Linked DNA regions of Ciceribacter thiooxidans. The protein of the gene in region 2 interacts with the protein of the main gene of each other region in a pairwise test. Links are inferred from orthologs where the notes say so. Each region holds a gene or a part of one and is shown on either strand. Other genes may lie near its edges.

Region 1 (7,697 bases), 2.5 Mb from region 2 along the record:
CCATACTTGTAGGAATGTGTCTGGTCCGGCGCGTCCGAGAAGGTATTCGAGTTCATGGCATCGAAGCCGAGGCCCAGTGCGTCGCCCTTTGCCTTCAGCTCCTTCGGATCGGCCTTGTCCCACGGAATGTGCAGCGACACGGTTGGCGTGGCACGGGTCAGTTCGTTGATGACCGAGCAGTCTTCCAGCTTGTCGAAGATATGGCGCGGCTCGCCAAGGCCGGGGAAGCGGGCGAAACGGGTGCCGCCGGTGCCGACGCCCCAGGAGGGAACGGCAACGAAGAAATCGGCGACCTTGCTGGTGACGGCGTCGATGTCGATGCCGGTGCGGGCGAGCTTTTCGCCGAGCGCCGCATAATCGGACTTGAGCGCGGCCGCGCGCTTTTCGTTTTCGGCCGCGATGACGTCGGCGGCGATTATCTGATCGGTCATGGTTTTCCTCCCAAAGGTATTCCCCCTCTGTCACTTCGTGACATCTCCCCCACAAGGGGGAGACTTAACTCACGGTTGTCGATGCCTTTTGCACCAAGCAAAGTCATCGTGGTTACGCTCGGTCAACTGCTGTTCTTCTCCCCCCTTGTGGGGGAGATGCCCGGCAGGGCAGACGGGGTGCTAAAGCTTGCTCAGCGCGTGAAGCTCTGGGCGTTGCCGGCATCGACATTGATGATGTTGCCGGTCGACTTGGCCGAGAGATCGGAGGCGAGGAAGTAGATCGCTTCCGCGATGTCTTCCGGGAAGACATTGAGCTTCAGCATCGAGCGCTTGCGGTAGTGCTCCTCCAGATCGGTGACCTCGATCTTCGAGGACGCCGCCCGCTGTTCGCGCCATTCGCCGTTCCAGATCTTCGAGCCGCGCAGCACGGCATCGGGGTTGACTGTGTTGACGCGGATGCCGGCGTCAGCGCCTTCCAGCGCCAGGCAGCGGGCGAGATGGATCTCGGCGGCCTTGGCGGTGCAATAGGCGGATGCGTTCGGCGAGGAGGCAAGGCCGTTCTTCGAGGCGACGAAGACGATATTGCCGCCGATCGCCTGACGGCGGAACAGGCGGAAAGCCTCGCGGGAGACGAGGAAATAGCCGGTCGCCAGGATGTCGATGTTCTTGTTCCACATTTGAAGCGTGGTGTCCTCGACCGGGGCCGAAGAGGCGATGCCGGCATTGGAGACGAGAATGTCGACGCCGCCGAATTCGACGCAGGCTTCCGCGAATGTCGAGGTGACGGCTTCTTCCTTTGTCACGTCGAGCGTGACGGAACGAACGCTGTCGCCGCCGTAGCGCTTGGAGAAGTCGGCCATCGTGTCCGAGAGCGCGCCGGTGTCGATGTCGGCGAGCACCACGCAGGCGCCTTCGGACATCAGCCGCTCGGCCGTCGCCCGGCCAATGCCGCCGGCGCCGCCGGTGACGAAGGCGACGCGACCGGCCAGCGATTTCGGCTTGGGCATGCGCTGGAGCTTGGCTTCCTCGAGCAGCCAGTATTCGATGTCGAAAGCTTCCTGTTCGGGCAGGCCCTGATATTCGGAAACCGTCGAGGCGCCCTTCATGACGTTGATGGCGTTGACGTAGAATTCGCCGGCGATGCGGGCGGTCGCCTTGTCCTTGGCGAAGGACAGCATGCCGACGCCCGGAACCAGGAAGATGACCGGGTTCGGATCGCGCATGGCAGGCGAGTTGGCGTGCTTGCAGGCCTCGTAATAGCGCGTGTAGTCGGCGCGGTAGTCCTCGAGCGCCTTGTCGAGGCCGGCGATCACGGCGTCGGCATCGGGCTTGGCCGGATCGAAATCGACGATCAGCGGACGGATCTTGGTGCGCAGGAAGTGGTCGGGGCAGGAGGTGCCGAGCGAACCCAGCGGCTTCAGATCCTTCGAATTGACGAATTCAAGCACGGCGGCCTGGTCGTCGAAATGACCGAGCTTGCGTTCGGCCTTGCCGATCCGGCCACGGATTTCCGGCATCAGCTTGGCTGCGATCGCGCGGCGTTCGGCTTCCGGCAGGCTCTTGGCCACCGCGCCGCCGAAGATCGTCTTGCCCTCGGTTTCCTTGGCGAACCACTCGATCGCCTTGTTGATGATCTCGAGCGTTAGCAGGTAGCATTCCTTGGCGTCGTTCGCCCAGGTGAACAGGCCGTGACTTTCGAGCACGACGCCCTTGGCGGTCGGGTTTGCCTTCACGAAGGCTTCGAGGTCGAGACCGAGCTGGAAGCCTGGACGGCGCCAGGGTAGCCAGCCGATGTCGGCACCGAAGATCTTCTGCGTCAGTTCCTTGGAGTTCTTCGAAGCGGCGATCGCGATAATCGCATCCGGATGCATGTGGTCGACATGGGTGAACGGCACGAAGCCGTGCAGGGGCGTGTCGATCGAGGCGGCGCGCGGGTTCAGGTTGAAGGTGCAATGCGGCAGGAAGCCGACCATGCGGTCCTCGTCTTCGACGCCCTTGTAGAGCGTCTTCAGCGCCTCGAGCTTGTCCATGTAGAGGGTGGCGAAGCCGTCGAGCTTGATGGTGCCGACGTCGCCGCCGGAACCCTTGACCCACATGACGCGAACCTTTCCGCCGGTCAGCGGATCGGTTTCGAGCACTTTCGCGGAGGTGTTGCCGCCGCCGTAATTGGTGATGCGCTTGTCAGCGCCCAAGAGATTGGACCGGTAGAGCAGCTTGCCGGGCTCGTCGAGCTCCGCCGCACGAGCATCATCCCAACGATTATCGAGAAGGCGGGTTTGGCCCGTCATCGCTTCCTCCCTGTGCGTGTCGATTCATGGGTAACCCGACCGGGGACCCATCTCCTTCTGGTGGACGGTATCGCGCATCCGTTCGATGCTTGTCAATCAATTTCGATCACAAACGTTCATTGTGCGACGCAACATTATCTTTTTTGATCGTTTGTGATTGACAGCGTAAACGCAATCCGAATAAATCACGCTCAGGAGGAGCCCATGCACGAACGCGAACGTCATCGCATCATACTAAGCGCGATCCAGGAAAAGCCGGTCATCACCGTGCAGGATATCGCCGAGCTGACCGAGGCTTCCGAAGCCACGATCCGCCGCGACATCGCAGCGCTTCATGTGCAGGGAAAGCTCCGCCGGGTCCGCGGCGGCGCGGAGGCGGTGCATCCGCCGCAGCTCGGAAATCTCGCCGCGCGACCGTTCCGCGTTTCGGAATCGGTCAATATCGACAAGAAACGCGCAATTGCGCGTGCCGCCGTCGATCTTTGCGAGGAAGGCGACTCGATCATCATCAACGGGGGCACGACGACCTTCCAGATGGTGCATTTCATGTCGGCGCGCCGCCTGCAGGTCATGACCAATTCATTCGCCATCGCCGAGCATTTGGTCAAGCATTCGAAGTGCACGGTCTCGGTGCCGGGCGGGGCGATCTATCGCGACCAGAGCCTGATCCTGTCGCCCTTCGAAAACGATGCGATCCGCAATTTCTACGCGCGGCGCATCTTCATCGGCGCGCAGGGCATCAATGCGCTCGGCGTAATGGAGTCCGATGCGCTGGTTATCCAGAGCGAACAGAAGTTGGTCCGCCAGGCCGAGGAACTGATCATCATGGTCGATTCCAGCAAGTTCTCGAAGCGCTCGAGCTTGATTCTCTGCCCGCTCGACAACGTCTCGACGATCATTACCGACGACAAGATTCCGGACGAGGCGGCCGCCATGGTCACCGACGCCGGCATAAGGCTCATTACGGTCAAGCCGATGGCTTCGACTGAGAAGGAGGATACCACGTCGGTCGCGTGATGTGATCCGGCCGCGTGGGAGGAGTTCAAGCAGTCTCAACCTGGGAGGAAAACACAATGAAACTGTCGAAGACACTGCTCGCCGGCGTGGCGATCGCCATAGCTGCCATGACGTCCGCGGCAAATGCCGCCGACATGAAGATCGCACTTGTGGTCAAATCACTTGGCAACGGCTTCTTCGAGGCGGCCAACAAGGGTGCACAGGAAGCGGCCAAGGAACTCGGCGGCGTCGAGGTGATTTACACCGGCCCGACGACGACGACGGCCGAAGGCCAGATTGAAGTGATCAATTCCTTGATTGCCCAGGGCGTCGATGCGATCGCAATTTCCGCCAACGATCCGGACGCCGTCGTTCCGGCGCTGAAGAAGGCGCAGCAGCGCGGCATCAAGGTCATTTCCTGGGATTCGGGTGTCGCTCCGGAAGGCCGGATCATGCACCTCAATCCGTCGTCCAACGAACTGATCGGCAAGATGTGCCTGCAGCTCGCGGCCAACCATCTCGAAGGCGGCAAGGGCGACTTCGCCATCCTGTCGGCCACCACCACCTCGACCAACCAGAACATCTGGATCGAGGAAATGAAGAAGCAGCTCAAGGATTTCCCGGGCCTCAACCTCGCCACGACCGTCTATGGTGACGACCTGGCCGACAAGAGCTACCGCGAAGCCAACGGCCTCCTGTCGTCCTCGCCGAACGTCAAGGTTATCGTCGCTCCGACGACCGTCGGCGTTCTCGCCGCCTCGCAGGCTGTCAAGGATGCCGGCAAGATCGGTCAGGTCTACGTGACCGGTCTCGGCCTGCCGTCGGAAATGGCCGGTGCCATCAAGTCCGGCGCGACCAAGGAATTCGCGATCTGGAACCCGATCGACCTCGGTTACTCCGCCACACAGATCGCCTATCATCTGGTGAAGGGTGACACCGACGGTGCTCCGGGCGCGGAAATCGAAGCCGGCCGCATGGGCAAGATCAAGGTCGGCGACAACGGCGAAGCGGCGATGGCCGATCCGTTCGTCTACAATTCGTCCAACATCGACGAGTTCTCGAAGATCTTCTGATCCTGCATTTCCGAGTTCGGGGGCCGTTGCCCCTCACCCTAGCCCTCTCCCCGCACGCGGGGAGAGGGGACGTGCCCCGATGATAGGATGACGCCGTGTGGCTTGCGTCCTTCGCCCCGCTTGCGGGGAGAAGGTGCCGGCAGGCGGATGAGGGGTCTACAGGACCTGAAAAGACCATGACCGTTCAAGCCAAACCTCTCGACACCGCGCCGCTGGCCGCCGACACGCCGATTCTCGAAATGCGTGGCATTTCTCAGATCTTTCCGGGGGTGAAGGCGCTCGATGGGGTGAACATCGCGCTCTATCCCGGCAAGGTGACGGCGCTGATCGGGGAAAACGGCGCCGGCAAGTCGACGCTCGTCAAGATCCTGACCGGTATCTACCGTCCGAACGAGGGCGAGATCCTGATCGACGGCAAGCCGGTCGCATTTGCCAATGCGCAAGACGCGATCGATGCCGGTGTCACTGCGATTCATCAGGAGACAGTCCTTTTCGACGAGTTGACCGTCGGCGAGAACATCTTTCTCGGCCACGCACCACGGACCCGGTTCGGGCTGATCGACTGGAAGACCATCAATCAGCGCGCCCGACAGCTGCTGGCCGATCTCGAAAGCACGATCGATCCGACGATCAAGCTGAAGGACCTGTCGATCGCCCAGCGCCATCTGGTCGCGATCGCACGTGCCCTTTCGGTCGAGGCCCGGATCGTCATCATGGACGAGCCGACCGCTGCGCTCTCGCGCAAGGAGATCGACGATCTCTTCCGCATCGTCGAGACCCTGAAGAGGCAGGGGAAGGCGATCCTCTTCATCAGCCACAAGTTCGACGAGGTCTACGAGATCGCTGAAAACTACGCGGTCTTCCGCGACGGCAAGATGGTGGGAGCGGGTATCCTCAAGACTACGCCGCAGGATGAAATCGTCCGCCTGATGGTCGGTCGTGACGTTGATGACGTGTTTCCGAAGAGCCCGGTGCAGATCGGGCCAACAGTGCTGACCGTCGATCGCTACAGCCACGACACCGAATTTCGCGACATTTCCTTCGATCTTCGCAAGGGGGAAATTCTCGGCGTCTATGGCCTCATCGGCGCCGGCCGCTCCGAACTCTGTCAGTCCCTCTTCGGCATCACGAAACCGGCCTCCGGGCGCCTGCTGCTCGACGGCCGCGAGATCGTGATCCGGTCGCCAGCGGACGCGATCGCCGCAGGCATCGTCTACGTACCGGAAGAGCGCGGCCGCCACGGCCTTGCGCTCGAAATGCCGATCTACCAGAACATGTCGCTGCCCTCGCTGGCGCGTACCTCGGTCAGGGGTTTCCTGAAGGCTGCCAACGAATTCTCGCTCGTCCGCCGATACGCCGAGAGACTGGACCTGCGTGCCGCGGCCCTTTCCGTTCCTGCGGGAACGCTTTCCGGCGGCAACCAGCAGAAGGTCGTCATCGGCAAGTGGCTCGCCACCCGGCCGAAGGTGATCATTCTCGACGAACCGACCAAAGGCATCGATATCGGCTCGAAGGCGGCCGTGCACGGCTTCATCTCGGAACTCGCCGGTGAAGGACTTTCCATCATCATGATCTCGTCCGAACTGCCGGAGATTCTCGGCATGTCGGATCGGGTCATGGTCATGCGCGAAGGCCTCCAGGCCGGAATTTTCGAACGCGAAGGGCTTACCGCAGAGACGCTCGTGCGTGCGGCGACGGGCAATGCGTAAGGACAATTGACATGCAACGCATCTTCAAGAACCGCGAAGTTCTCCTGGCGCTGATCATCGCTGTGATGGTCGCGGGCTTCGCAATGCGGGCCAACGGGTTTGCCTCTGCCGGCAACCTCGCCAACATCTTCAACGACACCTCGATCCTGATCATTCTGGCGCTCGGCCAGATGACCGTCATCCTCACCAAGTCGATCGACCTGTCGGTGGCGGCCAATCTCGCCTTCACGGGCATGGCGGTCGCGATGCTCGACGCCGGCCATCCCGGTCTGCCGCTTGCTCTCCTCATCGTTCTGGCGGTGGTCATCGGCGCCGGGCTCGGTGCGATCAATGGATTCCTCGTCTGGTTGCTTCAGATTCCGCCGATCGTGGTGACGCTCGGAACGCTGACCATCTATCGCGGCATGGCTTTCGTCCTGTCCGGCGGAAGCTGGGTCAATGCCCACCAGATGACCCCCGATTTTCTGAACCTGCCCCGCCTGCCGGTGCTCGGCATGCCGATCCTGTCCTGGATTGCGATCGCCGTCGTTCTGCTGATCTGGTTCATGCTGACGCGGACGCCTTTCGGCCGCTCGACCTATGCGGCAGGCGGCAATCCGACCGCTGCCGTCTATGCGGGCATCGATATCGGCCGCGCCCGCTTCTTCGCCTTCGTCCTTTCCGGTGCGCTGGCGGGTCTCTCCGGTTATCTGTGGGTCTCTCGTTATGCGGTTGCCTATGTCGACATCGCTGCTGGGTTCGAACTCGACAGCGTTGCCGCCAATGTGATCGGCGGCGTGTCGATCGCCGGCGGCATCGGCACGGTCGTCGGCACGGTTCTCGGGGCGCTCTTCCTCGGCGTCATCAAGAATGCGCTGCCAGTCATCGGCGTGTCCCCATTTGCACAGATGGCGATATCGGGCATCGTCATCGTACTTGCCGTCGTCTTCAATGCCCGTGCCGAGCGCAAGAAGGGCCGTATCATCCTGCGGGATCGAGCCGCTAAGGAAACGAAAGAGGTGACAGCATGACCGCGCCGTCTGCAGATGTCGCTACCAGACGTGTCATTCCCGATCGCCTCGGCACCCCGCTGAAGCGGTTGGCGGGAAGCTGGGAAGTGCTGCTCTTCGGTGTGGCGGTGGCGATCTTCGTCGCGAACTCGCTTGCCTCGCCCTACTTCCTCGATGCGTGGAATCTCTCCGACGCGACCTTCAACTTCAC
Region 2 (7,733 bases):
TGACGGTGTATTCACCCGCATGGATGCCGCCGCTCACGTAGAGAAGGTCGAGCCCGGCATCGAGCGCGCCGCGCACATCGGTCGGCAGGCCGTCGCCGATCGCCAGCACCCGCGAAACGGGGAAGTCGGCGCCGCGCTGCTCGCGGGCGGCGGCAAGGGCGGCCTCGTATATCGGGCGGTGCGGCTTGCCGGCGATCCGCGTCGTGCCGCCGAGCTGCTCGTAATAGGCGGCGACCGCGCCGGCGCACGGGATCATCCGCGCGCCGCGCTCGACGATCAGGTCCGGATTGGCGCAGATGAGCGGGATCCCACGGGCGGAGAAGGCCGTCAGCATGTCGTGATAGTCTTCCGGCACCTCGGTCTCGTCGTCGAAGAAGCCGGTGCAGACGATCGCTTGCGCCGCGTCCTGCGCGACCGCCTCGACGTGCAGGCCGTCCAGCAGCGAGAGATCGCGGTCCGGGCCGAGGAAGAACACCTTCGACGGACCCTCGGCGATCAGCTTGCGGGTCACGTCGCCGGAGGTGACGATCCGGTCATAGGCCGTATCGGCGACGCCGATAGTCTTCAACTGGCTGATGACACCGGGCGAAGGACGCGGGGAATTGGTGATCAGCACGACGGACAAGCCCTTGCCGCGTGCCTCCGTCAGCGCTTCCGAGGCCGAGGGAAAGGCATCGACGCCGTTGTGCAGCACGCCCCAGACGTCGCAGAGGATCACGTCGTAACGGTCGCTGACGTCGCTCAAGCTGGAAATGTGTTCGGGCATTCCTCGGTCCTGTCATGGAAAACGGTCCCGGCTGACATCGCAAAGGAGAGCCGGCAAGGCAAGGGGATTTGCAGCCGCTTGCGGAAATATGCCCGGTTGGGCCGTTCTTCAAGCAGGCCGCTCAGGAAATGAAGAACCGCAGGGCGAGGCCGAGCGCGGCCGCCACGAGAAGCACCCGGCCGATGCCGAACCTGAAGCGGAAGATGAGAATGGCCGAAAGAAGCGATATGGCGAAGGCTGCGGGATCAAGCGTCGTCACATCCGGCAAGCTGATCGAAACGGAGAAGGCGCCCGGCGCACCGCCGAGCCCCTCTCCTCCGAAGCCTCGCCAGAACACGAAATGGCGCACCTCGGCGAAAAGGACGTGCAGGGCGAACCAGACGGCGAGATTGAGGATGACGCCCACCACGGCGGCGGTGATCGCCGAAAGCGCTCCGGTCAGCGGCCGGTTGCCGCGCAGCCGTTCGATATGGGGGGCACCGGCGAAGATCCAGATGAAGCTCGGCACGAAGGTAGCCCAGGCGGTGAGCAGCGCGCCGAGCACCCCGCCCGGAACGGCCCCGACCATGCCGGGATCGCGATAGCCTGCGAGGAAGCCGACGAAGGAGAGCACGAGGACCAGCGGCCCCGGCGTCGTCTCGGCGAGCGCCAGTCCGTCGAGCATTTCTCCGGGGTTCAGCCAGTGGTGCGTTCCGACCGCCACCTGCGCGACATAGGCGAGCACGGCATAGGCGCCGCCGAAGGTGACGAGCGCCATCTTCGAGAAGAAGGCGAAGACGTCGGAGAAAGCGCCGCCGAGGACGCCGGTCGAGAGCAGGAGAAGCGGCGCCTGCCAGACCGCGACCCAGAACAGGAGCACGAGCAGGCTTCGGCCCGAGAGAAATCCGCCGGCCGGCATACGGCGTTCCTCCGACATGAGGGCTTCCGTAATGGACGCCGGAACAGCCGGCCCGGCACGTGCGACGAGGAAGCCAGCGAGACCGGCGATCAACACCACCAGCGGAAACGGCACTGAGAACAGGAAAAGGGAGAGGAAAGCCACGAGCGCGACGAGGCGGTGGAAGCGGTTCTTCAACGCCCGGCGGCCGATGCGGATGACTGCCTCGACGACGATCGCCAGCACGGCCGCCTTCAAGCCGAAGAACAGGCCGGCGAGCCAGGTCGTTTCCTGATAGAGCGCGTAGGCAGCCGACAGGCCGACGATCACGGCAAGACCCGGCAGCACGAAGAGAAGGCCGGCGACCATGCCGCCGCGAACCCCGTGCAGCAGCCAGCCGATATAGGTCGCGAGCTGCTGCGCCTCAGGCCCCGGCAGCAGCATGCAATAGTTCAGTGCGTGCAGGAAACGCTCCTCGGAAATCCACCGCTTCTCGTCGACGGCGATGCGGTGCATAAGGCCGATCTGTGCAGCAGGCCCGCCGAAGCTCAGGACGCCGATCGTCGCGAAGGCCGAGACGAGCTCGGAAAATGTCGGCCGCGGCGTTTCCGTCCAATCTGTCGCGGCTTCCAAGCCTTTCCCTCCCCTGTGCACGTCCAACCCGGCGAGCCCCTATCATGCTTCTCCGACAGTTTTGCGAAGACGCGACCGCGGCAGTGGTACGAGTTCCGGCAGACCCTAAGCCATTCTGCGATATGGGCAATGTACGTTCATCCGAAAAATCGAGCGACCCTATTGACCTCAACATTGGTTGAGGTCCGATCCTCCCACGTTGTCAGCAAAACAATATTCAGGACCTGAAAAAATGAACGTCATGACCCTGACCAAGAGCCGCACTTCGATTTTCCGCGTCGACCGCATGACCTGCCCCGCGGATCATCGCCTCGCACTCGAGGATCGACTGGCCATCGTGCACGGCTATTTCGACACCCTGCCCGGCTGCCTCTACAACAAGGTGGCGATTGCCGACGGCGGCGAGACCGTGCACGTCGTCACCATCGTCGAGTGGGAAAGCCAGAAGGCACTTGCCGACGCCAAGGCGAAGGTCACCGAGTTCTACGGTGCGATCGACTTCGACCCGAAGGCCTTCATGGCCGAGCGCGGCATCGTCGCCGAGTTCGGCACCTATGCCGCGCTCGCCATCTGACCTTACAGGAAAAGGCCGGGCTCCCCGCCCGGCTGACCCTTGCCTATTAACTGGTTCAGAAAGCTTTTTCCGAAGCCAAGCCGCTTTTTTCGACGCGGTTCTTGACTCCCCTCGGCGCGCTCCCTAAATCGATCGCGCTAGCACTCACCAAATGCGAGTGCTAATCATATCGATACGGGCGGTTCCCGTCCGTTGATGTCATTTGATCGAGGGATTAGACAATGGCAAACACCAAATTCCGTCCGCTTCATGACCGCGTCGTCGTTCGCCGCGTGGAATCCGAAGAAAAGACCAAGGGCGGGATCATCATTCCCGACACCGCCAAGGAAAAGCCCGCTGAAGGCGAAATCGTCGCCGTCGGCCCCGGCGCCCGCGACGAACACGGCAAGGTCGTTGCGCTCGACGTCAAGGTCGGCGATCGCGTCCTGTTCGGCAAGTGGTCCGGCACCGAAGTCAAGCTCGACGGCGTAGACCTTCTCATCATGAAGGAAGCCGACATCATGGGCATCATCGGCTGATCGGCCGATTCCCTTCCCAGAACATAAACAAATCACCAGTGGGCTGATGCCCGGGAGTTTTGAAAATGGCAGCTAAAGAAATCAAGTTCGGCCGTACTGCGCGCGAAAAGATGCTGCGCGGCGTCGACATCCTCGCCGATGCAGTGAAGGTTACCCTCGGTCCGAAGGGCCGCAACGTCATCATCGACAAGTCCTTCGGCGCTCCGCGCATCACCAAGGACGGCGTTTCGGTCGCCAAGGAAATCGAACTCGAAGACAAGTTCGAGAACATGGGCGCCCAGATGGTCCGCGAAGTCGCTTCGAAGACCAACGACATCGCCGGTGACGGCACCACCACGGCAACCGTTCTCGCCCAGGCCATCGTTCGCGAAGGCGCCAAGGCCGTTGCCGCCGGCATGAACCCGATGGATCTGAAGCGCGGCATCGACCTCGCCGTCGCCGAAGTCGTAAAGGATCTCCAGGCCAAGGCCAAGAAGATCAACACCTCCGAAGAAGTCGCCCAGGTCGGTACCATTTCCGCCAACGGCGAACGCCAGATCGGTCTCGACATTGCCGAAGCAATGCAGAAGGTCGGCAATGAAGGCGTGATCACGGTCGAAGAAGCCAAGACCGCCGAAACCGAACTCGAAGTCGTCGAAGGCATGCAGTTCGACCGCGGCTACCTGTCGCCCTACTTCGTCACCAATCCGGAAAAGATGATCGCCGACCTCGAAGACGCTTACATTCTCCTGCACGAGAAGAAGCTCTCGAACCTCCAGGCGATGCTCCCGGTTCTCGAAGCCGTCGTCCAGACCGGCAAGCCGCTCGTCATCATCGCTGAAGACGTCGAAGGCGAAGCTCTCGCCACCCTCGTCGTCAACAAGCTGCGTGGCGGCCTGAAGATTGCTGCCGTCAAGGCTCCGGGCTTCGGCGATCGCCGCAAGGCCATGCTCGAAGACATCGCGATCCTCACCGGCGGTACGGTCATTTCCGAAGACCTCGGCATCAAGCTCGAGAACGTCACCCTCGACATGCTCGGCCGCGCCAAGAAGGTTTCGATCTCCAAGGAAAACACCACGATCGTCGACGGTGCCGGCCAGAAGTCCGACATCGAAGGCCGCGTCGGCCAGATCAAGGCCCAGATCGAGGAAACCACCTCCGACTACGACCGCGAGAAGCTGCAGGAACGCCTTGCCAAGCTCGCTGGCGGCGTTGCCGTCATCCGCGTCGGCGGCTCGACGGAAGTCGAAGTGAAGGAAAAGAAGGACCGCATCGACGACGCGCTCAACGCGACGCGCGCTGCTGTTCAGGAAGGCATCGTGCCCGGCGGTGGCGTGGCTCTGCTGCGTTCGTCCGCGAAGATCACGGTCAAGGGTGTCAACCAGGACCAGGAAGCCGGCATCAGCATCGTTCGCCGCGCTCTGCAGGCTCCGGCCCGCCAGATCGCCGAGAACGCCGGTGACGAAGCCTCCATCGTGGTCGGCAAGATCCTCGAAAAGGACAACGACAACTACGGCTACAACGCCCAGACCGGCGAATATGGCGACATGATCGCCATGGGTATCGTCGACCCGGTCAAGGTCGTTCGTACCGCCCTGCAGGACGCAGCCTCGGTTGCCGGTCTGCTGGTCACCACCGAAGCCATGATCGCCGAACTGCCGAAGAAGGATGCTCCGGCCGGCATGCCGGGCGGCATGGGCGGCATGGGCGGCATGGACATGATGTGATCGGCATAGCCGATTACAATCAGCGTCCATAAAGCCGCCCATCACCAAAAGTGCTTCAGGCCGTCAAGCGGCCTGAAGAGGCGGCATGGACATGATGTGATCCATCCCCTCATCGGGATTGACGAAAGGGCGGCCTTCGGGTCGCCCTTTTGCGTTTGGCGAATCACCGCCGGGACGGGCTCAACGAGCCTTTGGCGACCGGGTGAAGCACCTCCCCCTCACCCTCCCGACCGGTTTTGCTTGAAGAAGTGCCCCGCCCAAGCGCGCGCCCTTCTCGCCTCTTTTGATGTTTGTCCGCAAAAAAGTCACCCGGGGGGCGCTGAGATTGAAGATTCCATTTGCGGACATTCTGCAAAATTTATATCGCTTTGGTAAGAACTGTCTCATCACGGGACAGTTTCGCCGCTTCCCTACTTCGGCTTTACTGTTCACCTTTGGACAGATTCCCCGGAGAACCTGCGCCGAGCGGAGTGGGGTACGCGGCTCCGGTTTCGATATTGCCTGCCATTAAGAAAGAGATAATATACACCACGGATTCGCCGGACGCATTAGTTCCGGACGTCTCCGTTCTGGTGCCATGGACGGGTGCGGTGATCTGCCGGTCCCGACCGACGCGTAGCTTAAACCACACCGACCGAAACTGAATCCGAGAACGGCTATCCGCTATCGGCTTCGACCTTGGGGAATGCCTTGTTTAAGATTGCCAGAACCACCCTCGCTGCACATCCCATGCGGCCCTTGCCGGCAGACGGCGACGATGCCCACGACCTGTCGCGGTTCACCGTTTCGGAATCCTGGACGGGAGACTTGGCCAACGGGATCATCCGGCTCGGAGAATGTGCGACGCTTCTCCATGGCCTCGACGGCCCGGAATGCGGTCTTCTCAACATGACGCGCTGCTACGACGCCCACGACCGGGCGCTCGTGCTCGACCTCTTCGAGCAGGCGGCGACCGCGTCCTCGAGTTTCTGCTATTCGACAACGATCGTCTCCGAGCGGGAATACCGGCAGCCGGTTTTCTGCATCGCCGAGACGAAGGGGCTCGAAGGCGGCGTCGCGGGCAGCATCTGCGGTGTCTTCATGTTCCCGCGGTTCCGGCTGGCACCGGCGCTGCCCTCCATCGCCTACGCCTGAGGAGGGAAGCGGCGACCGGCCGTGGCTTTGGTTGTTTTCTATTCTTGAACGAACAGTCAAGAATTGTGCATCTATTCGTAACAGTGGAGGCATGAGAGAACGTTTGCGAAATCGTTATTGACCGCCTGCATGCAGGCACTCGCCAACAGGAGCCTTCCATGTCAAACGCCAACAACCTGGCCATCCTTCTCGGCCGCGTTCTCTTGTCCTTCATCTTCATCTATTCCGGCTTCGGCAAGCTCGCCGATCCGAGCGCCACGGCCGGCATGATCACCGGGGCCGGCCTGCCTGCTGCCACCGCGCTCGCCTATCTCGCCGGCGCTTTCGAATTCGTCGCCGGCCTTGCCGTCCTCGTCGGCTACCAGACCCGGATCGCCGGCTGGCTGCTCGCCGCCTTCTGCGTCTTCACCGGCGTCGTCTTCCACGGCTCGGCGATCAACGTTCCGGATTTCCCGGCCGCCGCCAACGGCTGGCTGACGGTCCTCAACCAGATCATGATGATGAAGAACATCACGCTTGCAGGTGCCTACATCGTGCTCGCCACCTTCGGCCCGGGCGCCTACTCGCTCGACGCCCGCCGCGGCGCCTACGCGATCGCCTGATACGTCAAGCACCCTGCCCCGAACGACGAGAACCCGCCGGAGCGATCCGGCGGGTTCTTTGTAGTTTGACTGGCCGAAGACGATCAGCCGAGCGCGGCGCGGACCGCCGAAACGATCTCGCCGAGCCGGGGATTGCGCTCGTGTTCCGGCTTTCTGGCGCGGACGAGACAAGCCTCGGATTTCAGGATCACGCCGTCGGAGAGGATCTTCAGGTGGTTGGCGCGCAGCGTCGAACCCGTCGAGGTGATGTCGACGATGATATCGGCCTGGCCGGCGGCGGGAGCCCCTTCCGTCGCGCCGAGGCTTTCGACGATGCGGTAGAGCTGGATGCCGTGCTGGCTCGAGAAGAACTGCTGCGTCAGCCGCCAGTATTTCGTCGCGATGGTGAGCCGCCGGCCGTGGCGGGTGCGAAAATCGGCGGCGACGTCTCCGAGGTCGGCCATGCTGTCGACGTCGAGCCAGATTTCAGGCACGGCGACGACGACATCGGCATGGCCGAAGCCCAAGCGGGCGCAGATCTCGACGCGCTTGTCGGCTTCCGCCAGACCCTCGCGGATCAAGTCCTCGCCGGTGATGCCGAAGTCGACGGTTCCGGCGCCGATCTCGCGGGAAATCTCCGAGGCCGAGAGGAAGGCGATCTCGACGTCGTCCAAGCCTTCGACACGGCCGCGATAGGACCGGTCGTTGCCGACGGCGACGATCTTCATGCCGGCCTTCTCGAAGATCGCCGAGGCGTCGTCCTTCATCCGGCCCTTGGAGGGGAGTGCGATGGTGATTGTCATTTGGAAACCCTCGCCGCCTCGATCCGGTCGAGCCACAGCGAGAAGCCGACGGCCGGGATATGGCTTTCCGCACCGAGCAGCGTCAGCAGCCGGTCGAAGCGACCGCCGCCGGCGAGCACGGCCGGCGAACCCTCGGCGGCG
Region 3 (7,600 bases), 450 kb from region 2 along the record:
GCCCGCATCGGCCGTTATTTCCTGCGTCGCCTCATAGAGATCGGCGGAAAGATCGCCGTCCGGCACTATGAGTTTGCCGGCCTTGTGCAGGCCGAAGAAGGGTGTGCCTTCCTCGATCGTCAGCTGGTAGAGGGACAGATGGTCGACGGCATAGGAGATCGCTTGCCGCAACTCCGGTTCCCAGGCCTCGACGGTCTGGCCGGGACGGGCGTAGATCAGGTCGAAGGACATCCGCGGGAAAATCTCGCGGGCGAGCTTGATCGCCTTTAGCGCGTCGGCCACATCGTGCAGCCGTCCGAGAAATCTCAGATCCGTGTCGTTGAACGCCTGGACGCCGAGAGAGACGCGGTTGACGCCGGCCGCCCGATAACCGCGGAACCGCGTCGCCTCCACGCTCGAAGGATTCGCCTCCATTGTGATCTCGATACCATCGGGCACATGCCAATGACGAGCGATCCCCTCGAGGATTGCCGAAACGGTCTCCGGCTCCATGAGGGACGGTGTGCCGCCGCCGAGGAAGATGCTGGTGACGGTCTTCGGGCCGCTGAGACGGCGCATGGTCTCCATTTCCCGCAGGAAGGCCGCGACGAAGCGCGGCTGGTCCACGGGCTGGTGGCGTACATGGCTGTTGAAGTCGCAGTAAGGGCACTTCGCCGCGCAGAACGGCCAGTGGACATAGACACCGAAGCCGGGTTCACCCGTATCGGGAAGAAGGAACGGTGTGGCGTCCGACATACCGGCGTCAGGCCTCCAGGCAGGTTTCGACGAAGAGCTTGAAGGCGCGGGCGCGATGGGACAGAGCATTTGCCTGTCCGGGCTTCCAGCCGTGTTTTTCCTGTGCCGTCATCTCGCCGAAAGTCCTGTCGTGCCCGACCGGCTGGAAGACCGGATCGTAGCCGAAACCGGATGTGCCGCGCGGCGGCCAGACGACGGTCCCTTCGACCTCGCCGCGGAACGTCTCAGTGTGGCCGTCGGGCCAGGCGAGGCAGAGCACGCTGACGAAACGAGCCGTCCGCCTTTCCGGTACGGTTGCGTCGCGGTCCTGCAGCGCCTTTTCGACCTTCTCCATCGCCATCTGGAAATCGCGAGTGCCGTCTTCGCGTTCCGCCCAGTTCGCCGTGTAGACGCCGGGAGCCCCGTCGAGGGCGTCGATCACCAGACCGGAATCGTCGGAAAGGGCCGGCATACCGGAGGCCTTAGCCGAAGCGAGCGCCTTGATGGCTGCGTTTTCCTCGAAGGTGGTCCCGGTCTCATCCGGCTCTTCGAACTTGAGGTCGGCCGCCGATTTCGCGGAGAACCCGAGTGGGCCGATGAGATCGGCAATCTCGGCGATCTTGCCGGCGTTGTGACTGGCAACGACGATGGTTTTGGTGTCGAGTTTGCGCATGCGGCTGGTCCTATTCGAGATTCCAGAGACGAGGCTCCGCACATTCCAGGCTGTTGCCGGCCGGATCGCGGAAATAGATCGACCGGGCGCCGTTCGGCCAGTGGAAGTCGGCCTCGATCGCTACGCCACCCGCCCGGAGCCGGGCAATGACGGTATCCATCTTCTCACGCGGGACCCGGAAGCAAGCGTGCCCCGGACCGGTCGCGCCGTGCGGCGGTACGGGAAGGGCATCGGCCGGCGCTGGATGCGCAGTCGCCGAAGGATCGAAGATCAGCAGGATGCCTGCGCCGCACCGAAAAAAGACGTGCCGTCCTTCTTGCCGGATCACGACGTCCAGCCCGAGCACGCGGCCGTAGAAATCCTCGGCCGCCTCGAGGTCGGAGACGTAGAGCGCCGTTTCCAGAATACCTTCGAGCTCGGTGGACATAGTCTGCTCCCGTGCCTTGCGGCAGCAATCAGAGGATCGCCTGCTTCTGCAGGGTCACCAGTTCCCCGATGCCGTCGCGCGCAAGCCGCATCAGCGTCAGGAACTCGTCCTCGGTGAAGGGGGTGCCTTCCGCCGTGCCCTGAATTTCCACGATCGCGCCGCTTCCGGTCATGACGAAATTGGCGTCGGTTTCGGCAGCCGAGTCTTCGAGATAATCGAGGTCGATGACCGGCTGCGTTGCGAAGACACCACAGGAGATCGCTGCGACATGGTCCTTGAGCACCCTGTCGACCTTGACCATGTTGCGTGCTTCCATCCATTTCAGGCAGTCGTGCAGCGCGATCCAGCCGCCGGTGATGGAGGCGGTGCGGGTGCCGCCGTCCGCCTGGATGACGTCACAGTCGATGGTGATCTGGCGTTCACCAAGCGCTTCCAGGTCAACGACGGCGCGAAGCGAGCGGCCGATCAAGCGCTGGATTTCCTGGGTTCGTCCGCCCTGCTTGCCGGCGGCGGCCTCCCGCTTCATGCGCTCTCCGGTGGCCCGCGGCAGCATGCCGTATTCGGCCGTGACCCAGCCCTTGCCGCTGTTGCGCAGCCACGGCGGCGTCTTGTCCTCGAGGCTCGCCGTGCAGAGCACGTGAGTGTCCCCGAACTTCACGAGACAGGAACCTTCCGCATGCTTCGAGAAATTGCGCTCGAACGAAATCTTGCGCATCTGGTCGGTTTTTCTGCCTGACGGCCGCATTGGCTTCTCCTTGAAACTTTCTATGGCCTTCTACGGTTGAGCGTCGCGATTTGCAAAGAAAAACCGGCCTTTCGCCTCTCGCAGGGTAGGGATTTTCCCGTTTGTGATCGGCCTGCAAGTGACTATATTCGCCTAGAGCATTGTTCGAACAGGGTTTGCATCGTAACCGTCATGGCGAATACTCCGGTCAAAGAGATATCTTCCGCGCTGGACGACCGTTCGCGTGAGATTTTCCGGCGCATCGTCGAAAGCTATCTCGAATCGGGAGAACCGCTCGGTTCGCGCAACCTGTCGCGTCTCCTACCTATGTCTCTGTCTCCCGCTTCCGTGCGCAACGTCATGAGCGATCTCGAGGATCTCGGGCTCATATACGCGCCGCATATCAGCGCCGGCCGGATGCCGACACAACAAGGCCTGCGTTTCTTCGTCGACGCATTCATGCAGGTCGGCAATCTGTCGGAGAGTGAACGCAAGAGCATTGAACGGCAGATCCGCCCGCAGGATGCGGATCAGCCGCTGGAAAACTTGCTGACCGACGCGAGTCGCATGCTTTCGGGCTTGTCCCGCGGGGCGGGACTGGTGATCGCCGCCAAGAGTGACCAGATCCTGAGGCACGTCGAATTCATCCGGCTGGAGCCCACGAAGGCGCTGGCGGTGCTGGTCGGCGAACACAATCAGGTCGAAAATCGCATCATTGATCTGCCGGCCGGCGTGACGGCATCGCAACTGACCGAAGCAGCCAACTTCATCAATGCCAATCTTGCCGGTCAGACGCTCCCCGAACTGCGAGGCCAGCTCGTCACGTTGAAGGAACAGGTCGCCGGTGAGCTCGATGCACTTTCCCAGGACCTGGTCGAGCGTGGTCTTGCGGTTTGGTCCGGTGGGGCGGAGGCCGAAAAGCCGACACGGCTTATCGTCCGCGGCCGGGCCAATTTGCTCGAAGGGGTCGCGGGCGCCGAGGATATCGACCGGCTGCGTCTCCTTTTCGATGATCTGGAACGCAAGGAAAGTCTGATCGAAATCCTTAATCTCGCGGAGAGCGGCCCCGGCGTCCGGATATTCATCGGCTCGGAAAACAAGCTTTTCTCGCTGTCCGGCTCCTCGCTGATCGTGGCGCCTTACCGCGACAGCGACGAGCGGATCGTCGGCGCCGTCGGCGTCATTGGCCCGACGCGCCTCAACTACTCCCGCATCGTTCCCATGGTCGACTACACCGCGCAGCTGATGGCACGGCTCTCGCGCTCCAATCGTTAGGCTCGCTTATGAGACAATCACGGTTCGGTGGCGATATCGCACCGGAGCCTTGATTTTTCGACCTCAAACCCTGATATCGGGCACGAATTCCAAACGACATTCAATCGGAGAACGTCATGACCGACGAAACCAAGAAAAACGGACCTGACGCCACCGTCGCTGAAAGCCAGATCGACGAGCAGCGGAACGGGGAAGCCGAAGCAACGAAGGCGGAAGTCGATCCTCTCGAGACACTGAAGGCAGAGAATGCAGAATTGCGTGATCGCTTCCTGCGTCTTGCGGCCGAGATGGACAACTTGCGTCGCCGCACCGAGCGTGACGTGAAGGATGCCAAGTCCTATGCGGTGACGGGTTTCGCCCGGGACATGCTGGCGGTTTCGGACAACCTGCGCAGGGCTCTGGAGGCCGTCTCGGAGGAAGCACGCGCGTCCGCCGACGCCGGCCTGGCTGCGCTCATCGAAGGTGTGGAGATGACGGAACGCGGCATGCTCTCGACGCTCGAACGGCACGGTGTCCGCAAGATCGAGCCGCAGGGCCAGAAGTTCGATCCGAACTTCCACCAGGCCATGTTTGAAATTCCCAACGCCGAGGTTCCGAACAACACGGTGGTACAGGTGGTGCAGGCGGGCTTTACGATCGGCGATCGCGTTCTTCGCCCGGCCATGGTCGGCGTTGCGAAGGGTGGGCAGAAGACGGAAGCCCAGCCGGAGGCCAATGCCGCATCGGCTGGCGAAAAGGACGCCTGATTCTTCTTCTATCTTTGCCGAAAAGATGGGCGTCAGCGGAAGCGCGGCGCCCTTTTTTGTGGGTGGACGTCAGGCTGCGTTCGCCTGTTCCTCGTTCAGGAAAGCGTAAATTGCAGAGGCGGATTCGGTCGCGCGGAGCTTAGCGACCAGGTCCTGGTCGCGCAGGACGCGCGCGATCCTCGAGAGCGCCTTCAAATGGTCCGCACCTGCGCCTTCCGGGGCCAGCAACAGGAACACGAGGTCGACAGGCTGGTCATCAAGCGCTTCGAAGTCGACAGGCGTCTCCAGCCGCGCGAAAACGCCGGTGATGTTCTTGATGCTGTTCAGCTTTCCATGCGGGATCGCGATGCCGTTACCGACACCGGTGGAGCCGAGGCGTTCCCGCTGCAGGATGACGTCGAAGATTTCCCGTTCGGGGATGTTCGTGAGTTTTGAGGCTTTCGCGGCGAGCTCCTGAAGCAGCTGCTTCTTTGAGTTTACCCTCAGGGCGGGAACGACTGCGTCTTGTTGCAGCAAATCTGCCAAGGCCATTTCAAAATCCTTCATGCCGCCGAATCAAAGGGGAAGGAAACGGCGTGGACCGCCGTTTCCGGTTTGGCTCAGCCTTTGATGTTGGCGGAGTCGATCCATCCGATATTACCGTCGTTGCGACGGTAGACGATGTTGATCTGGTCGCTGCCGGGGTTGCGGAACAAGAGTACAGGTTCGTCCGTCATGTCGAGGGCCATGACTGCACTCGCAACCGACATGGTCCGCAGTTGCTTTGTGCTTTCCGCCACGATCGTGGGTGCGTAATCCTCGGGAAGCTCCTCATGCTCGTCGGATACGGCATCCATCACGGTATAGGCGACCTCGACGGGCGTGCCGGCACCGTTGTTCGGATGGCGATCCTTGAGCTTCCGCTTGTATCGGCGCAGCCGCTTGTCAATGCGGTCGGTGGCAATGTCGAAGGAAATCAGCGGGTCATTTGCGGAGCCGGTGGCGTGCAGGTTGACGCCGGAGTCGAGGTGGAGCAGGCAGTCGGCGACGAAAGGTGCGGCTGCGGCCGCCGATTTCGTTACCGTGATCTGGCCGGAATACCCGCCGTCGAAATATTTGGTTACCGTCTCCGTGATCCGTTCTTCAATCCGTTGCCGGAAGGCTTCACCGATTTCCATATGTTTGCCGGATACGCGCACACTCATGGAGTTTCCCTTCTTATTGTGATTTGCGGGTATCAGTTTACGTCAACCGCCGTCTGCATCCAAGCTCTTCACACAGCAATGTCGCCCGCTCGGGCTGTCGCTGGACGGAGGTTGGGGATAACTCGGGGTCGTCTCCTTTGCCAGTCGGGGCGGGCTTCTAGACAAGCTTTGGACGAGAGTCAACGGCCTGCTAACCGATTCTTAACAAACGGCAGACGGTGCGCTCAGCCTGTGGACACCTTCGCCATTGCGCGTTTCTCGCGCCTCCGTTGTACCGACGAGGGAATGTTCATCGCCTCCCGGTACTTGGCCACCGTACGCCGCGCAAGGTCGATGCCGCCATCCTTCAGCGCACTGACGATGTCGTCATCCGAGAGGATCGCTTCCGGGCTCTCCTGCGTGATCAGTGTGCGGATCCTGTTCCGTACCGCTTCTGCCGAATGACTGTCGCCGCCCTCGGCCGAAGCTATGGAAACGGTGAAGAAGTATTTCAGCTCGAAAAGGCCGCGCGGGGTCAGCATGTACTTGTTGGAGGTGACGCGGCTGACCGTGGATTCATGCATCTTGATCGCATCCGCCACCGTACGCAGGTTGAGCGGACGGAGATGATCGACCCCGTGGCGCAGAAACGCATCCTGCTGACGGACGATCTCGCTGGCGACCTTGAGAATGGTGCGGGCGCGTTGGTCGAGGCTGCGGGTAAGCCAGCTGGCATTCTGCAGGCACTCGGCAAGGAAGGCCTGATCTGCGTTGTTCGTGTCGCGGCCTTTTGTCACCCGGGTATAGTAGCTCTGGTTGACGAGAACTCGTGGAAGGACATCAGGGTTGAGTTCCACCGCCCAGCCGCCATCAGATGCCGGACGGACGACAATGTCGGGGACGACTGCCTCGCTCAAATTCGTCTCGAACCCACTTGCCGGCTTCGGATTCAGGCCGCGGATCTCCGAAAGCATGTCGATCAGATCTTCTTCGTCGACTCCGCAGAGCTTTTTCAGGCTCGCGAAGTCACGCTTGGCGAGAAGCTCGAGATTGTCGATCAGCGTCGCCATCGCGGGATCGAAGCGGTCACGTTGTTTCAGCTGAATTGCGAGGCATTCGCTCAATGAACGGGCAAATATGCCGGGAGGATCGAGGGTCTGCAAAATCCCGATCACATGTTCCAAACGCTTGGGCGCCCCCCGAAGCGTTCCGCAACCTCCTGAAGATCGGCGCGCAGATAGCCCGCTTCGTCGAGCTGGTCCGTGAGGGCGAACGCGATCATCCGATCGGCCGCGTCGGGAAAGGCGAAGGGAATCTGTTGGCTCAGATGATCGCGTAAGGTTACCTGGCCGGCGACGAAGTCGTCCAGGTCGTATCCTTCGCCGGGGTCCGTCCCGGCGCCCGGCATCGACTTCCACTGCCCCAAAAGCTCAGGCGCGTCGGCACGGGCCGAGACGCCTTCGTCGACAAATGCGCTGTCGAAATTGGAGTCAAGGCTTTCTTCGAGTGCAGAGCCCTTGGCGTTTTCGTACCAGTCGCTTTCCGGCGCGCCTGCGCCTGCGCCTGCGCCGGCCGTCGTTTCCTGCGCGGCAAGTGCCTCCTCGCCCCGCGGGCTTTCCGACCCGTTGTCGCCGTCTTCCGAAGCGAAATCGAGGAGTGGGTTCTTTTCGACCTCCTGGGCGATGAACTGGACGAGTTCGAGGTGGTTCATTTGCAGCAGCTGGATGGACTGCATCAGCTGAGGCGTCATGACCAGGGTTTGGCTCTGGCGTAGATGTAGATTGGCCGACAAAGCCATGATGAACGCGAAACTCCCCCGAAATTCACCCGCTCAGACCGTCAAACGTCGCGGAGAAACTTCAACTGGCCCAAAAATTG
Region 4 (7,841 bases), 1.4 Mb from region 2 along the record:
CTACATCGTACCGCGGGAACAGGTCACCTCGGTGGTGGCAATGATCGGTGGTACGACGCTTGCGGCCATGCTTCTCGTCCAGGAGGGACACAGGGCCTGGCGGGAGGCCGGCAGTGAGGCTGCCGAGTTGCTGCTGGTGGCGCTCGGGGTGGACCGCCAGGAGGCGAGGGCCGTTGCAACGCAGAAGCTGCCGCCGCTTTCCGACTGAATGATCCGTGGTCGCGGCGATCCCCGCGCATGTCATCAAGCTGAAACAAGACTCTGGTTTTAGAGGCTGAGAACGCCAATACCAGAGGATGACCCTCGTGAGTGCACACGCGGATACCCGCCACTTCAGGACGCTCTTCATTTCGGACGTGCATCTCGGTTCGAAGGCCGCGAAGGCGGATTTCCTGATCGACTTCCTGCGCTATCACGAGGCCGAGACGATCGTACTCGTGGGCGATATCGTCGACGGATGGCGGCTGAAGCGCAGCTGGTACTGGCCGCAGGACTGCAATGACGTGGTGCAGAAGCTGCTGCGCAAGGCCCGCAAGGGGACGCGGATCATCTACATCCCCGGCAACCACGACGAATTCCTGCGCGGCTTCCCCGGCAGCCATTTCGGCGGAATCGAGGTGGCGGAGCGCATCATCCACGAGGCGGCGGATGGCAAGAAATACCTGGTTCTCCATGGTGACGAGTTCGACGTCGTGGTGCGCAACGCCCGTCTTCTCGCCTATCTCGGCGACTGGGCATACGACACGGCGATCGCGCTGAACGTTTTGCTGGCGGCCGTACGTCGCCGTCTCGGCATGCCTTACTGGTCGTTTTCCGCCTGGGCGAAACTCCAGGTGAAGCAGGCGGTGAACTTCATCGGCGAATTCCAGAACGTCGTCGTCGAGGAGGCGCGCCGCAACGGAGTCGACGGCGTGATCTGCGGCCATATCCACCATGCTGTGATGGAAGAAATCGATGGCATCCGTTACATCAACACCGGAGACTGGGTGGAAAGCTGCACGGCGATTGCCGAGCATCACGATGGCCGTTTCGAACTCATTTCCTGGAATCAGCCGATCCAGTCACCGAAGGCCAAGGGAATAACCCAGGCGACGAGCCCGCTGACGGTCCCGATCCGGGTGGCAAAGCCCGCCGAAACGGACGCCGAAGCGGCTCTGGTGCCCTCGACCGGCGCCTGACTGGCCTGAATATCCGACAAAGATGTGGTTTCGGGGCTACGCAGGCTGCCAAACTCCGCAACATGGATTCCAATGACGGCACGTACCGTTATACTGCCGGCTCATCTGGTGTAAGCCCGTTGCAGTTGCGAATCGTCGCGCGAGAAACTCAGCCTGTGAGAAACCTCTGATCTTGAAGGATCATTCAGGAACCGCTGCAATCGAAGAAGGCAGCCTGCCGGACGGCGGGCGGCGGCTGATGCTGTCTGGCACCTGGCGCAACAATACGATCGCCGATGTGTTGCCAAGCATCGAGCGCCTGGGCTCCGACGGAGGTGCGCCGGTCGAACTCGATCTCTCGGGCATCGACGGGATGGACACCGCGGGCGCCTGGCTCGTCCGGCGCATCGTCACCGGTCGCGAGGCCAGCGGCAGCACGGTCAGTCTGACGGGTGGCACGGCCGGCATGCAGGAGCTCATCCGGGCGCTGCCCGAGACGGTCGAAGCCCCGCATCACGACGACAAGAAGGAAGCGCTGTTCATCCGGGTCTTCGGGCCTGTCGGTGTTATGATGGCGCATCTCTGGCAGGATACCGTGGCGATGATGTACGTCCTCGGCTCGGCGGTGCGTGGCGCACAGATGAAGCTCGGCCGCGGCTCGGGCGTGTCGCCGGCTTCCGTGGTCAACCAGCTCGACCACATGGGGGTACGGGCCGTTCCGATCATCGTGTTGATGTCCTTTCTGATCGGCGCCATCATCGCCCAGCAGGGGGCGTTTCAGCTGCGCTATTTCGGGGCCGAGATTTTCGTGGTCGACCTTGTCGGTATTCTGCAGCTGCGCGAGATCGGCGTGCTCTTGACGGCGATCATGATCGCCGGCCGTTCGGGAAGTGCAATCACCGCCGAAATCGGCTCGATGAAGATGCGGGAAGAGATAGACGCACTGAAGGTCATCGGTCTCAATCCGGTGGGCGTCCTCGTCTTTCCGCGGCTGGTCGCGCTGGTTGTCGCGCTGCCGCTTCTGACCGTCGTCGCCAATTTTGCGGCGCTCTATGGCGCGGCTCTCGTCGCCTGGGGCTATTCCGGAATCACCTTCGACGTGTTCACGACCCGGCTCAACGAGGCGATCGATTATTCGACTCTCGCCTCCGGCATGATCAAGGCGCCGTTCATGGCGCTGATCATCGGCATCGTCTCGGCGGTCGAGGGCATGAAAGTCGGCGGCAGCGCCGAGTCGCTCGGTCGCCACGTCACGACATCCGTCGTGAAGTCGATCTTCGTCGTCATCCTCGTGGACGGGCTCTTCGCCATGTTCTACGCCGCAATCGACTTCTGACGGGGGCACGATGAACGAAGCCTCCGCAGCACCGGCAACGCAGGAGAGGGAAACGGTCCTGTCGGTCCGCGGCCTTACCGTCGGCTTCGGCGACAACATCGTCCTCGACAATCTCGATCTCGACGTCTATCGCGGCGAAATCCTCGGATTTGTCGGGGCCTCCGGCGTGGGCAAGTCGGTTCTTATGCGCACCGTGCTGCGGCTGCTGCCGCGGCGCGCCGGCAGCATCCGCATTCTCGGCGCCGACTACGACAGGGTCAGCGAAACGGAACGGATGAACCTCGACACCCGTCTCGGCGTGCTCTTCCAGCACGGCGCGCTGTTCTCGGCGCTCACCGTCAAGGAGAACATCCAGCTTCCGATGCGCGAATATCTCGACCTGCCGCAGTGGCTGATGGACGAGCTCGCCTATCTCAAGATCAGTCTGGTCGGCCTCGATCGCGATGCCGCCGACAAGTATCCCTCCGAGCTTTCCGGCGGGATGACCAAGCGCGCGGCACTGGCCCGCGCCCTGGCGCTCGATCCCGACCTCGTCTTCCTCGACGAGCCGACCTCCGGCCTCGACCCGATCGGGGCGGCGGAGTTCGATGAACTGATCGCCCAGCTTCGCGATACGCTGGGGCTCACCGTCTACATGGTGACGCACGACCTCGACAGTCTGTTTTCTGTGTGCGACCGCATCGCGGTGCTCGGGCAGAAGCGGGTCTTGGTCGAGGGAACGTTAGACGATATGCTCGCCTGCGACGACGAATGGGTGAAAACCTATTTCAGGGGCAAGCGGGCTCGATCCATCCCACGGCCGGGACATTCCGGCGACAATCCGGTGAAGTGACAGGTCTCCATGGAAACCAGAGCCAATTACGCAATCGTCGGTTTTTTCACGGTTTTCGTCATCGCCGCCGCATTCGGATTCGTCTACTGGATGGCCGAATACGGCAGGGGTGGTCCGGTTGCCGCGCTGACGATCAAGATACCGGGGTCCGCCAATGGTCTGAGCATCGGCTCGCCGGTGCGCTTCAACGGCATTGCTGTCGGCACGGTGCGCAGCCTTGTGATCGACCAGGACGACCCGAAGTTCTCGATCGCCAACACCGAGGTCCAGGCGGACGCGCCGGTGACGCAATCGACCAAGGCCGTTCTCGAAATCCAGGGCCTCACGGGAGCGGCCTATATCGAGCTCTCGGGACCGAAGCGGGCGGCGAGAACATCCTGCAGCGGGAGCTTTCGACCGGCGAACCGGCGGTGCTGGTGGCGGAGCAGTCGAGCGTGACCAACCTGCTCTCGACGGCGGACAAGATCCTGAAGCGCGCCGACGACGCGATCGGACAGTTCCAGGGCTTCGTCAACGATGCTCGCGGGCCTCTCACCAACACGATCAAGAATGCCGAGACCTTCTCCAAGTCGCTCGCCGACAATGCGGACGGCATCGACAAGTTCCTGAAGAGCGTGAGCGCCCTCTCGGATTCGGTATCGGGTCTCTCCGGACGGCTCGATTCCACACTCGCGGCCGCGGAGGACCTGTTCCGGGCACTGAATTCGGAAAAGATCGACAGGATTCTCGCCAATACGGAGAAGTTCACCGGCAGCCTCGCCGAGACGGCCGACAAGGTCGGGCCGGCGATCGACAGCTTCAAGGAGACCGCCGAGACCTTCCAGAAGTTCGGGGTCTCCGCCGAGGAGACGCTCGCCCACGTGCGCGAGCTCGTCGAGGCCGTCGACAGGCAGAAGGTTTCCAAGGTGGTGGACGACGTATCCGTCGCCTCAGCGGATGCACGTGCCGCCGTCGCCAACTTCCAACAGTTCAGCGAAAAGATCACCGCCCGCCAGCCGGACATCGACCAGGCGATCACCGATTTCACGCAGCTCGGAAACAAGCTCAACAACGCCTCTGACCAGCTCGACGGCATTCTGAAGAAGGTCGACGCCTTCCTCGGCTCGGGCGAGGCGGACTCGCTGAGCGTCGAGGCGCGCAAGACGCTGGTTTCCATCCGCAACGCGGCGGACAACCTGAACACCCGGATCGGGCCGATTGCGGACAATTTCGCGCGCTTCTCGAACACCGGGCTTCGCGATATCCAGGCGCTCGTCGACGATACGCGCCAGACCGTTCGCGGGCTCGACGACGCAATCAACAACTTCGACAAGAACCCGCAGAGGTTGCTTTTCGGCGGGGAAACGGTCAAGCAATACGACGGGCGGACTCGGCGCTGACGGTCCGGAGGCCGGAAGGGACAAGGTGGGCATGGGAGAATCGGAATTCGATTTGCGCAGACGGCGCCTCCTGTGGGGCGTGGCGCTTCTGCCTCTGATGGGGGCGGGGCTCGCCGGCTGTGGAACGGCGCCGGCGAAAAACGACACGTTCGATCTCACGGTGGCGGCCAACGTCGAGACGAAGGCGCAGGCGAAGAAGCGCCAGATCCTGATTGCCGATCCTTCCGCCCTGAAGGCTCTGGACAGCGAACAGATCATGGTCCGGGTCTCGCCTTCCGAGATCCAGTATCTCGCCAAATCGCAGTGGAGCGACAGGCTGCCGCGCATGGTTCAGTCGAAACTCGTCGAGGCCTTCGAGAATACCGGCCGGATCGGCGGCGTCGGCAAGCCGGGGCAGGGGCTCGCGATCGACTATCAGCTCGTCAGCGATATCCGCGCCTTCGAGATCGACACGACCGGCAGCGACCGCGCGGTGGTCGAGATTTCCCTGAAGCTGGTTGATGATCGCAACGGCACGGTCAGGGCGCAGAGGGTGTTTTCCGCCAGTGCTCCTGCTGTGGGGGCGTCGAGTACGTCCTATGTCCGCGCGCTCGACCGCGCCTTTGCCGTCGTCACCGGCGAGATGGTCACCTGGACGCTGACGCTGCTCTGATCCTTGCGTTCTGTCTCAACGAAAAAGCCCCGGAACGGCAATCACCGTTCCGGGGCTCTTCTTTTGTCGCGTCCTCGTGCCGCTCAGCCGAAACGGCCGGCGGCGTGGGCGAGCATCGTGTAGACCTTGCCGGTATCCGAGGTCAGGTAGGATTGCGTCACCGTCTTGTCGCGATCGGTGCGGGCGACGTCTGCGAGCAGCTTCTCGAAATCGGCGATGTAGCGGTCGACGGCGACGCGGAATTCCGGCTCGCGGTCGTACTTGCGCTTGATCTCGTCGAAGGTCTGCTGCCCCTTCAGCGTATAGAGCCGACGGGTGAAGACGTCGCGCTCGCCGCGCTGGTAGCGCCGCCACAGTTCCACCGAGGCGTCGTGGTCGATCGCACGAGCGATGTCGACCGAAAGCGAGTTCAGCGATTCCACCATGTGGCGCGGATTGCGGCTATCGGCGGCCCGCGGGGCAGGCTCGGTCGCCTTGGGCTGGGCGGAACGGGCCTGCGCAGCGTTCGGCTCCTGTTCGTCGCGCGAGGCGCCACGAAGCAGGTCGCTGATCCAGCCGCCAGTCTCTTGTCGTGCCGGCGTCGTCGACACGGCGGCCTTCTGCTCGAGCCCGAAGCTGCCACGAAGGGCCGGGGTCTCGACCGGCCGGGCCGGTACCGGCTGCGGGCCGGGAACCACGGCGGGAGCCGGAGCGACGGCCTTCCGCGGCGGTTCGGCAGGACGGGTCTCAACCGGCTTGCGGGCGACGGGTTCGGCGATCTCCAACTGTTGCGTGGAGCGACCGACGAGCTGCGAAATATCCTGCAGCGCCTTGATCTGTTCGGCGACCGCGCGGCGCATCGCAGCCGCGCTTTCCTTGGCTTCTTCCGGAAGATCGAAGGCACCGCGCTTCAGCTCGCCGCGGGTCGCATCGAGTTCCTTGCGGATCTCCTGGGCCGAACGACGGATCTCGTCGGTGGCGCCGGAGAAGCGGCCAACCGCATCCTCGACCGCCTCGCGCATGACTTCCCGCAGGTGGTTGGCGGCGCCGTCGGACTTGCGGCCGGCTTCGCCGAGCAACCGCTCGACATCTCCGAGCGAGGCGGAGAGGCCGCCGCGCAGGCGATCGGCAAGCGCGCCGGAGCGCTGCTCGGCCTCCGACAGCGTCTTCTCGATCGACCTGTTGGCCTCCTCGCCGGCCGAAAGCAGCGCATCGCGCATGTTTGTGGCGGTCGACTGGGCCCGCTTTTCGGTGTCGGACAGGATCTTGCCGACGTCGACAAAGGAGGACTGGATGCTCTGACGCAGATTGCCTGCAACCTGGCCGGAGCGCTGTTCGGCGCGCTCGAAGGCGGACTCGACCATGGAGCCGAGGCCACGCATCGTCGTCTCGATCTCTTCCGAACGCTTGACCAGACCGACTGCGAGGTCGCGCAGCGACTGCTGGCGTTCCTCCAGTGTGCCGACGAGGTTCGACTGCGCCGCACCGAGAAGCTCGGAGGCCTGGCTCAGCACCTTGGAGTGCTCACCGAAGCGGCCAACGATCGAAGAGACCTGCGACAAGGTCTGGTCGGAGACGGAGGCGAGCTTTTCGAGCTTGCCTTCGAGAAGGCGGCCCGAGGTCTGCAGGAGGTCGGCGGCCTGCGCCGTCGTGTCCGCAAAACGTGCCGTCGTCTGGCCGAAGCGCTCGTCGGCGGCGGCGATGTTCGACGCTGCCTGCTCGACCATTTCCGTGAGACCGGAATTGCTCTCGGCAAGCCGCTCGATGAGCGTGCCGGCCTTTTCGGCAAGGCTTGCCTCGACGGCGCCGAGCGCCTGGGCGGCATGCTCTGCGCGATCGGTCAGGGCGTCGAGGACTGCACCGTTTTCGGCACGCAGCCGTTCGGCGCTTTCGCGCGCGGCCTCGGTGATCCGCTCGGCGGCGACGCGTCCCGTTTCGGCATAGCCGGCGATGACCGGCAGGGCCTTCTCGTCGATGATCCGTGACAGTTCGGCAGAACGGCCGGCCAGCATCGAATTCAGTTCGCGGGTCCGCTCGTCTAGAACGGTGCGGATTGCGTTCCCGCGTGCGTCCAGCGCCTTCTCGACCGAGTCCATGGTGGTCGCGAGCTCTTCGGTGTTGCCGGCGAGGGCTTCACGGATTGCGGCGGCGCGCGCTTCCAGCGTGCTGCCGGCATCGGCGAGCGTACCGGCGAGCGAAGCGATCCGCGTGTCGACGATCGCTTCGGCTTCCGCAATCTTGCCGGCGATCGCGTCGCCGGCCTCGGAGAAGGTGCGGGCGACCGACGCGGCCTGTCCTGCCAGACGGTTCTGGGTCTCTTCGATACGGCTTGCGAGGTCTTCCGAGCGTTCTTCGACCGCACGGCTGAACTCGGCGCTGCGTGCCCCGATCCGGTCGGCGAAATCGGCGCCGGAGCGGTTCAGCAGTTCGACCGAACGCATGGCTTCCGTGTCGAGTGTCTGGGCAGCCTCGCCGACGGCGCTGCGGAGGGCGGCGGCAAGGCCGG

What was found.
Region 1: the proteins of groL (region 2) and H4I97_RS01105 interact in binary tests that used the Escherichia coli proteins (3 or more experiments, as listed by UniProt). The link is inferred for Ciceribacter thiooxidans from one-to-one orthologs.
Region 3: the proteins of groL (region 2) and grpE interact in binary tests that used the Escherichia coli proteins (3 or more experiments, as listed by UniProt). The link is inferred for Ciceribacter thiooxidans from one-to-one orthologs.
Region 4: the proteins of groL (region 2) and H4I97_RS06055 interact in binary tests that used the Escherichia coli proteins (3 or more experiments, as listed by UniProt). The link is inferred for Ciceribacter thiooxidans from one-to-one orthologs.

The regions. Positions count from the first base shown.
Region 1 is NZ_CP059896.1:241,489-249,185, forward strand. Bases 1,993-4,829 are described here. They hold H4I97_RS01105 (DeoR/GlpR family DNA-binding transcription regulator), read left to right. Parts: upstream 1,993-2,923; coding sequence 2,924-3,736; downstream 3,737-4,829. Other genes in these bases: H4I97_RS01100 (bifunctional rhamnulose-1-phosphate aldolase/short-chain dehydrogenase), read right to left, coding at 1,993-2,719; rhaS (rhamnose ABC transporter substrate-binding protein), read left to right, coding at 3,793-4,788. Also shown: rhaI (L-rhamnose catabolism isomerase), read right to left, coding at 1-431; more of H4I97_RS01100, read right to left, coding at 623-1,992; H4I97_RS01115 (sugar ABC transporter ATP-binding protein), read left to right, coding at 4,965-6,497; H4I97_RS01120 (ABC transporter permease), read left to right, coding at 6,509-7,507; H4I97_RS01125 (ABC transporter permease), read left to right, coding at 7,504-7,697. UniProt on the Escherichia coli protein: Represses ulaG and the ulaABCDEF operon. Two ulaR binding sites have been identified in each promoter.
Region 2 is NZ_CP059896.1:2,715,856-2,723,588, forward strand. What follows is about bases 2,881-5,753. They hold groL (chaperonin GroEL), read left to right. Parts: upstream 2,881-3,433; coding sequence 3,434-5,074; downstream 5,075-5,753. Other genes in these bases: groES (co-chaperone GroES), read left to right, coding at 3,072-3,368. Outside these bases: H4I97_RS13290 (TIGR01459 family HAD-type hydrolase), read right to left, coding at 1-766; chrA (chromate efflux transporter), read right to left, coding at 888-2,276; H4I97_RS13300 (hypothetical protein), read left to right, coding at 2,509-2,850; H4I97_RS13315 (hypothetical protein), read left to right, coding at 5,765-6,208; H4I97_RS13320 (DoxX family protein), read left to right, coding at 6,367-6,810; hisG (ATP phosphoribosyltransferase), read right to left, coding at 6,894-7,592; H4I97_RS13330 (ATP phosphoribosyltransferase regulatory subunit), read right to left, coding at 7,589-7,733.
Region 3 is NZ_CP059896.1:3,171,536-3,179,135, reverse strand. What follows is about bases 3,005-5,744. They hold grpE (nucleotide exchange factor GrpE), read left to right. Parts: upstream 3,005-3,929; coding sequence 3,930-4,559; downstream 4,560-5,744. Other genes in these bases: hpf (ribosome hibernation-promoting factor, HPF/YfiA family), read right to left, coding at 5,159-5,743; ptsN (PTS IIA-like nitrogen regulatory protein PtsN), read right to left, coding at 4,629-5,090; hrcA (heat-inducible transcriptional repressor HrcA), read left to right, coding at 3,005-3,813. Also shown: radical SAM family heme chaperone HemW, read right to left, coding at 1-735; rdgB (RdgB/HAM1 family non-canonical purine NTP pyrophosphatase), read right to left, coding at 743-1,387; H4I97_RS15630 (VOC family protein), read right to left, coding at 1,398-1,814; rph (ribonuclease PH), read right to left, coding at 1,843-2,559; more of hrcA, read left to right, coding at 2,731-3,004. UniProt on the Escherichia coli protein: Participates actively in the response to hyperosmotic and heat shock by preventing the aggregation of stress-denatured proteins, in association with DnaK and GrpE. It is the nucleotide exchange factor for DnaK and may function as a thermosensor.
Region 4 is NZ_CP059896.1:1,291,798-1,299,638, forward strand. The notes cover bases 1,434-4,414. They hold H4I97_RS06055 (ABC transporter ATP-binding protein), read left to right. Parts: upstream 1,434-2,503; coding sequence 2,504-3,325; downstream 3,326-4,414. Other genes in these bases: H4I97_RS06050 (ABC transporter permease), read left to right, coding at 1,434-2,493. Outside these bases: H4I97_RS06040 (TetR/AcrR family transcriptional regulator), read left to right, coding at 1-208; H4I97_RS06045 (UDP-2,3-diacylglucosamine diphosphatase), read left to right, coding at 297-1,178; more of H4I97_RS06050, read left to right, coding at 1,348-1,433; H4I97_RS06065 (ABC-type transport auxiliary lipoprotein family protein), read left to right, coding at 4,736-5,356; H4I97_RS06070 (apolipoprotein A-IV repeat region-like domain-containing protein), read right to left, coding at 5,440-7,841. UniProt on the Escherichia coli protein: Part of the ABC transporter complex MlaFEDB, which is involved in a phospholipid transport pathway that maintains lipid asymmetry in the outer membrane by retrograde trafficking of phospholipids from the outer membrane to the inner membrane.